Agarilytica rhodophyticola: one gene and its partner. The protein of the gene in region 1 binds, or shares a complex with, the protein of each later gene. Links are inferred from orthologs where the notes say so. Each region holds a gene or a part of one and is shown on either strand. Other genes may lie near its edges.

Evidence for each region. The genes of interacting proteins can lie anywhere in the genome.
Region 2: the proteins of uvrA (region 1) and mfd are in contact, whole or in part, in a crystal structure (PDB 4DFC), measured with the Escherichia coli proteins. The link is inferred for Agarilytica rhodophyticola from one-to-one orthologs.

Annotation. Positions count from the first base shown.
Region 1 is NZ_CP020038.1:5,143,476-5,147,404, reverse strand. What follows is about bases 107-3,444. They hold uvrA (excinuclease ABC subunit UvrA), read right to left. Parts: upstream 3,133-3,444; coding sequence 307-3,132; downstream 107-306. Other genes in these bases: BVC89_RS21365 (LuxR C-terminal-related transcriptional regulator), read right to left, coding at 3,206-3,444; BVC89_RS21375 (hypothetical protein), read left to right, coding at 107-257. Outside these bases: more of BVC89_RS21375, read left to right, coding at 1-106; more of BVC89_RS21365, read right to left, coding at 3,445-3,889. UniProt on the Escherichia coli protein: The UvrABC repair system catalyzes the recognition and processing of DNA lesions. UvrA is an ATPase and a DNA-binding protein. A damage recognition complex composed of 2 UvrA and 2 UvrB subunits scans DNA for abnormalities.
Region 2 is NZ_CP020038.1:2,997,364-3,001,984, forward strand. What follows is about bases 183-4,212. They hold mfd (transcription-repair coupling factor), read right to left. Parts: upstream 3,848-4,212; coding sequence 383-3,847; downstream 183-382. Other genes in these bases: BVC89_RS12680 (CsiV family protein), read right to left, coding at 183-381. Also shown: more of BVC89_RS12680, read right to left, coding at 1-182. UniProt on the Escherichia coli protein: Couples transcription and DNA repair by recognizing RNA polymerase (RNAP) stalled at DNA lesions. Mediates ATP-dependent release of RNAP and its truncated transcript from the DNA, and recruitment of nucleotide excision repair machinery to the damaged site.

The sequences.
Region 1 (3,929 bases):
TTGTTTTATTGAATTCTGCTTGGGATAGCGATCAAGGATTGGGTTTGCAGGGATTAGGCGTACAGGTAGAGTTAGATGATGTACTTGCATCTCATGGTTCTGTGACTTCCTGTATCGAATTGGACGCCATTGCCAATGAAATTGAAATTACCAAGAGTTCAATCGAAAAAGCTGCGCGTAAAATCCATGACTTTTTACCGCATTTTTCACCAGATAGCGAGGAGGCGCCTAAATACTGCGCTCTCAAGCTCGTTTAATTAGAAATATTCTCGTTAATGTAATGAGATAGAATAGGGCTTTAGAGCCCTATTTTTGTAATAGCGGCTTTAAAAAGCGTCCAGTATGAGATCCCTTTACTTTAGTGACTTGCTCAGGTGTCCCTTCAGCAATAATCTGCCCTCCACCACTACCTCCTTCAGGTCCTAGATCAATAATCCAGTCAGCGGTTTTCACTACGTCTAAATTATGTTCGATAACAACCACGGTGTTACCGTGATCTCGCAAGCGATGGAGTACAATAAGCAGTTGCTTGATATCGTGAAAATGCAAACCTGTGGTAGGTTCATCCAGGATATATAGGGTTTTACCAGTATCTCGTTTAGACAGTTCCCTGGAAAGTTTTACCCGCTGTGCCTCACCACCCGAAAGGGTTGTAGCAGCTTGCCCGAGACGTATATAAGAGAGCCCCACATCCATTAAGGTTTGTAATTTCTTAGCAACACTGGGAATCGCATCAAAGAATTCACGTGCGTCTTCCACCGTTAGATCCAAACACTCATGGATATTTTTGCCTTTGTATTTAATATCCAGCGTTTCTCGGTTGTAGCGCTTGCCATGGCAGACATCACAGGGCACATAGACATCGGGTAAGAAGTGCATTTCCACTTTGACAACGCCGTCGCCCTGGCATGCTTCACAGCGTCCTCCTTTTACATTAAAGCTAAAGCGACCCGGCTTATAACCTCGTGCTCTAGCCTCGGGGGTGCCGGCAAATAATTCTCGAATTGGTGTAAAAATACCGGTGTAAGTAGCGGGATTGGAACGCGGTGTTCTGCCAATAGGGCTTTGGTCTATATCTACACACTTATCAAAGTTTTCCAGACCCTCTACGGCCTCATGTTCAGCGGCAGTTAACGTGGTCGCACCATTGAGATGTGTGGCTGCCAGTGGGTAGAGCGTGCCGTTAATAAGGGTTGATTTGCCCGATCCAGAAACCCCGGTAATGCAGGTCATAAGACCGCATGGAATATTAAGCGTTACATCTTGCAGGTTGTTGCCGGTTGCCCCGATGAGGGACAATATTCGGTCTTCATCGTAAGGATGACGCTCATCTGGAATATCTATGGCTTTTCGTCCTGACAAATAGTCGCCAGTGAGAGACTTGCGTGACTTCTCTATTTGGCTGCATTTGCCTGCCGCGATGATCTGACCACCGTGAACCCCAGCACCTGGGCCTACATCAATGACGTAATCAGCGGTTCGTATGGCGTCTTCATCGTGCTCTACCACGATTACAGTGTTGCCTAAGTCACGTAAGTGTGTGAGGGTTGAGAGTAGCCTGTCGTTGTCCCGTTGGTGCAATCCTATTGAAGGCTCATCGAGAATGTACATAACGCCCACCAAGCCTGCACCAATTTGACTGGCCAAACGAATACGTTGAGCTTCCCCACCGGAGAGAGTATCGGCACTGCGATTAAGAGTAAGATAATTAAGACCAACATCCACTAGGAAGCGAAAGCGATCTTCTACTTCTTTTAGGATTTTATCTGCAATCTTACGCTTGGCTCCGGTGAACTTTAACTTCTTGAAGTAAGTATACGCTTCGCCCACAGGCATTTCGGTAATTGTTGGAAGATTGCGATTATCTATAAATACATGACGTGCATCTTTTTTCAGCCTGGCGCCATCACATTCCGGGCAGTTCATGGTAGAGAGGAATTTTGTCAGTTCTTCTCGCACTGAAGCCGAATCAGTATCGCGATAGCGGCGATCCATATTGGGAATGACCCCTTCAAACGTATGGCTGCGGTGATAAGTATCACCTCTGTCGTTGACATAGCTGAAGTCAATCACTTCATTTTTTGAACCATAAAGAATGATATTACGGTGCTTTTTAGTGAGTTTCTTCCATGGCTTATCAATATCAAAGCCATAATGCTCGGCGAGAGAGTTGAGCATATGGAAGTAATAGAGGTTGCGTCTGTCCCAACCTCGTATAGCACCTTCAGACAATGAAGACTCTGGAAATTGGACAATTTTCTCTTCAGAAAAAAACTGTTTTACACCTAAACCGTCACACTCAGGACAAGCACCAGCAGGGTTGTTAAAAGAGAAAAGGCGGGGCTCTAATTCTGCCAGTGAGTAGTCACACACAGGGCAGGAGTGCTTAGCTGAAAATATTTGATCAGGATTTTTGCCATCCATATCAGCGATTATAGCGATGCCGCTAGAGAGGTTAATGGCAGTCTCAAAAGACTCTGCAAGCCTAGTTTTTAGGTCTGCTCTTACCTTAAAGCGGTCAACGATGACTTCGATCGTGTGTTTTTTCTTCTTATCAAGGGCAGGAGCATCATCCAGATCGACTGCGATGTTGTCGATGCGAGCACGGATAAATCCATCTCTGCGCAGAGACTCTAATACGTGTAAGTGCTCACCTTTACGATCTCTAACTATGGGTGCGAGCAACATGGTTTTGCTGCCTTCAGGCATTTTCAGCACAGTGTCTACCATTTGGGATATGGTTTGTGCTGCCAGAGGCTCTCCGTGAATAGGGCACCTCGGTTCGCCAACACGGGCAAACAACAAGCGCAAATAGTCGTACACTTCAGTGATGGTGCCCACTGTTGAGCGAGGGTTGTGAGAGGTGGATTTTTGTTCGATAGATATTGCTGGACTTAAGCCTTCAATATGATCCACATCTGGCTTTTCCATCATGGATAAAAACTGCCTGGCGTAGGTCGACAAAGACTCTACGTAGCGTCTTTGTCCTTCGGCATATAGTGTGTCAAATGCGAGTGAAGATTTGCCTGAGCCTGAAAGGCCTGTGATTACAACAAGTTTATCCCTTGGGATTTCAATATCGACGTCTTTTAAATTATGAGTACGAGCCCCACGAACTATAATCTTTTCCACTAATTTACCGATCCGCTGATTTTAAAGCGGACTAGTATACGGGGTTTCGAAATACTGTGGCAATATACAGTCTTTAGAGGTTGTTGATATTTTGATGATCCCGTGCCCAGTTGCTGGCCTCCATCCTATTTCTGACACCTATCTTCTTATAAATGTTATAGAGATGGCTCTTTACGGTATGTTCGCTCAGAGACAAAGAAGCGGAAACGGCAGAATTACTCATGCCGTCTTTAATCATTTTAAGAATTTCCCGCTCGCGGTTAGTTAACTGGATATTGGATAGGGAGTGGCTTGCGTGATTTTTGCCAGCGACTATTTGTCTGTGCTTATTGAAAAAGTTATGCAGCAGTCGTCTCGGTACCCAGTAATCGCCGCCTAACAATTGTTCAATTCCGCGTAACAGCTGATCTTGGGGAGTATCAACGTAGAATATCCCTGAGACACAAGGCCAATCCAATAGGTTTTCATGTTCATCACTGTGCTCAGCATTTAGCAGAGCTGTCACCACATTGTCAGAATGAGCACTTAGTTCACGTAATATGTTGTTTAAACTGTCTATACTCTCCTGCAGGCAGTCGAGCAAGACGAGCTGAATGTCTTCTGGGAGCTTTTTAGTATCGCGCTTTATAATACTGCACTTGGCATTGATATGCTCACCGATGAAAGTAGCGAGAAGAGTAGTATGAAAGCTCTCATTACTTGAAACAATTGCAATGTGTATTAATGGGATTTTTGCGCCCTGACTCTGTTCTGACACGTCTTTACCTGAATGAACAAAGCGGTTAAACCGCTAAATT
Region 2 (4,621 bases), 2.1 Mb from region 1 along the record:
CTCTGGCGCAAGTGCGTATGTATCGCCGGCTAACTCGCTGTTCTCTTCTTGGTTGCCACTACCCAGTAGTTGTATGCGCGGAGGGTAGGACAGAGAGAGATTGGTTGGCCAGGACTCCGCCTCAGGACTCAACTCCTGTTTGCGTTCAAAAATAATGACTTCTACCTGGTACCAATTTTTAAAGTGCTGCTCAAAAATCTGTTGTTTTGATTCTTGTGGTAATACTTTTTGTGCTTGAGCATCACTGTATGTGCTTATCAAAGTAAAACCGAGTGCACAGAAATACTGTACTGATCGCACAAGGGATAACAAGTGCAAACGTGCTTTAAGTGCTTCGTAAGGCTTTTTTAGTGCAGCCACTGACCTATTTTTTGCGTACATATCAACCCGTTGCGTTTAGGTTCTCAAATAAGTGATGAACAGATTTTAAGCGTTCATCAGCCGTTTCCATGTCTGACATAAACTTTAAATGATTTGCCCCCTCAAGACGATAAGATTGGGGCTGTTTTTGCACAAGCTTCACAATTGTCAGTGGATCTACCTGGGTATTTTTACCAAACTCTAGCCGTCCCTGTGTTTTACCTGCATCTACTTTAGCAATGCCTAGCTTCTCTGCTTCAAAGCGCAAACGCGTTTGCCTAAAGAGGTTTTTGGTGGCGTCAGGTAACAGGCCAAACCGGTCGATCATTTCGACTTGTAGGTCGTTCAGCTCGTCATTATTGTTCGTTGACGATATACGTTTGTACAAGGTAAGCCTGGTATGGACATCGGGTAAGTAATCATCGGGAATCAAAGCTGGAATACGTAAATTAAATTCTACGCCTGACGGCGCCGCATCTTCAAGGGAGATCTCTTCGCCGTTTTGAATCGCTTTTACGGCGCGATCGAGCATGTCCATATAAAGGGAGAAGCCAATACTTTGGATTTGTCCGCTTTGCTCTTCGCCTAGCAATTCACCGGCACCGCGAATTTCCATATCGTGGGAGGCGAGGGTGAAGCCAGCACCTAAATCCTGTGCCTCAGCGATCGCGTCCAGGCGCTTGTGAGCGTCGGCGGTCATTGCTTTTTTATTCGGTGTTAGCAAGTATGCGTAAGCTTGGTGATGGGAGCGACCCACACGGCCGCGCAACTGATGTAGCTGAGCCAAGCCAAAGGTATCGGCACGATTTATAATAATGGTATTGGCGCTAGGCACATCGATACCGGTTTCGATAATGGTGGTACAGACTAAAACGTTAAAACGCTTGTGATAAAAATCCGTCATCACCGATTCCAGTTCTCGCTCACGCATTTGACCATGACCGATCTGTACTCTGGCTTCAGGTATTTGTTCTTCTAACTCGCGCGCTATTTTTTCGATGGTTTTAACTTCGTTGTGCAAGTAATAGACTTGGCCACCGCGCATAATTTCTCGCAAAATGGCTTCTTTGACTAAGTTTTTATCCAATTCTCTAACGAAAGTCTTCACCGATAAACGTTTTGCTGGGGGCGTTGCGATGATAGATAAATCGCGAATACCTGCCATGGACATATTGAGTGTTCGCGGTATTGGAGTGGCCGTCATCGCTAAAATATCCACATCCGCGCGCAGCGCTTTTAACGCTTCTTTTTGGCGGACACCAAAACGGTGTTCTTCATCGATAATGACCAAGCCTAGATTGGGGTAGTCCAATTCTCCTTGGATTAACTTATGGGTACCGATGATGATGTCAATTTTGCCATCGGAGAGTTTTTTCTGTATTTCAGTAATTTGTTTTTGGCTGCGAAAGCGGGAGATAACCTCAATATTGGTAGGCCAGTCGGCAAAGCGATCTTTAAAGTTTTCATAGTGTTGTTGGGCGAGCAGGGTGGTGGGGACTAAGACAGCCACTTGCTTACTATTTTGTACAGCAATGAAAGCTGCCCGCATGGCCACTTCTGTTTTACCGAAGCCTACGTCACCACACACCAAACGATCCATGGGCCGAGGTGATAGCATGTCACTTCTAACCGCGTTGATCGCATCTCTTTGATCCGGTGTTTCTTCGAAGGTAAAGCCCGCAGCAAATAGGGCGTAATCCTCTTTGGGATTCGAGTAGGTAAAGCCTTCTTTTGCCTGGCGCTTGGCATAAATTTCAAGCAGCTCAGCCGCCACATCACGCACTTTCTCTGCGGCTTTGCGTTTAGCCTTTTGCCACTGTTCATTGCCCAGCCTATGCAGCGGCGCATGGACTTCATCCGAGCCAGAATAACGACTGATGGTATGCAGGTTGGCAACCGGTACGTAGAGCTTGGCTTCGTTGGCGTAGTCCAATACCAAAAACTCTTCTGCCTGGCCATCATGTTCGATGCTTTGTAAGCCTTTATAACGGCCAACACCATGGTCGATATGTACCACAGGCGCCCCGACTTTCAGCTCGGTGAGGTTTTTAATAATGTTATCGCGGTCATCATGGGCAGATTTTTGCCGTCTAGCTTGCCTAACATGAGTGCCAAACAACTGCGCTTCAGAAATAAGCAGTAAACCAGGTGATAAGCAATTAATGCCTTCCTCAATGGCTGCAACCGTAATCGCCATGGTTTCATCATTGGCAAGAAAGGCTTGTATGCTGTCGCAGGATGCAGGTTCAATGCCTATGGTGTGTAATTGCTCAAGAATTACCTCTCTACGACCACTGGACTCGGCACAAAACAGAATTCTCTTGTCGCTGTTACAAATCAGTTCTTCTAATAAATGCAGTGGATTCTTGGAGCGGTTGTCGATGCGTATCAGCGGTGGACTTGCGGCATCAAAGTTAAGTTGCCCCTGTTTTTCTTCTAGGCTCTTAGTATGTAAAGTGACCCGTGGAAATTGCTTGAAACGGGCAAAGGTTTCATCAGTAGGGAAAAATACCTCCTGTGGTGGCAGTATGGGACGTTCTAGATCCCCGCAGCGGCTGTCATAGCGTTTATGGGCCTCGCGCCAAAACTCTTCATAGGCTTTCTCGAAGCCATCAATAACAAACAGTTGGCTTTCTCTGGGTAAATAATCCAATAAGGACGCGGTAGTATCGAAAAATAATGACAAGAAATATTCAATACCGGCGGGAGATAAGCCTGAATTAACATCTTGGTATACCGGGCATGCCTTGTGGTCAGTATCGAACCTTTCATGCCACGCCGCGCGAAAAGTGGCGATACTCTTTTTATCCAGAGGACACTCTTTACCCGGTAATAATTCAATTTTTTCTACTTGGCTTATCGTGCGTTGTGTTTCAGGGTCGAACTCGCGTAAAGACTCTACCTCATCATCGAATAACTCGATTCTATAAGCCGATGAGCTGCCCATCGGGTAGACATCAATAAGGGCGCCACGCAGGGCAAATTCACCGTGCTGATAGACGGTATCGACGCTGTTATAGCCGGCGAATACCAGTTGATCGCGAAACTTATCTCTCTCAAAAAGATCGCCTTTCTTTAATATTAGGCTCTTAGAGAGAATGTAAGATTCTGGCACCAGACGCTGGGCTAGAGTTTGTGCCGTGACAATAATAATACTGCGCTGGTTATGGGCCAGACGATATAGGCAGCGCATCCGATTGGAGACAATATCCTGGTGGGGCGAAAAGGTATCGTAAGGTAGGGTTTCCCAGTCGGAGAAGATTTCTAGCTGCGGCGCCTTTTCAACACGGTCAAGAAATTGCTTTAAATCAGCGGCAATACGCTCTGCTACCGTCATATTTGGGGCAATTAAAACCGTAGAAGAGGCATGTTTAATGGCACTAAAAGCAACCGCACAGGCCATACTACTTCCTGTTATAAAGTTGCCCCAGGAGGTTTTATCACCTGGTTTGCCTGCTGCAGGTGGAGATAAGAGAAGTTGTTTCATTTAAATACAATATAATGCGGCACAAGAAGGCGGCTATTCTAGCTCGGATGTTGTGTCTGTACACCGGAAAATCCAGATTTTTATTTTTGACGTAAATAAAAATGAATTAGCTATATAGCGCTATTGTATATTTACTGCACGGATGAGGGTGTCAGCTCTTTGCGAGTGCTTGTGAACGGTGGCATGTGTTGCCCACATATGTACTCTTTTGCGAACTCTTGATAACAAAGCTGCAGGATTTTATGTTGTTGTAATTGATGCCAAAATCAGTAATTTCTTTCACGTGTTAAGCGAAATAAATATTCTTCAGTTTACTATCGTTTAAAAAACACACAGAATCAAAAAGAATTGAAAAAACAGTAACTTATATTGCTCTTGCGACTGGCGCAAATCACACTCAGTCCGTATAATTGGTGCGGTTTTTTTGCGTGTACAGTGCAGAATTCGCATAGCTTGACTAAATTAAGGTCAGTGTGCGCGGTATTTTTAAGCTTCGGCGATAATTCTCCGGATGTTTCACATATTAATTAAGGCTGATGAAAGGCTTTAAATACTGCTAGAAAATTTTAGGGCAGTTGCTACTTGATTGTTTATTGATCTTTATGCGCTCTGGGTTAAGCAGAGAAGAAGATGGCTTAGGACATGTCTTATTGCGTAAGACATGATTTATGAATAGCTAAGATATAGTAGGGCATAGAGACAGCAGAAAGCTTAGGCTTTGCATAGACTTAACTTGATCTTAATTTAACTTGATCGCAAAAAAGTTAAGTAAAG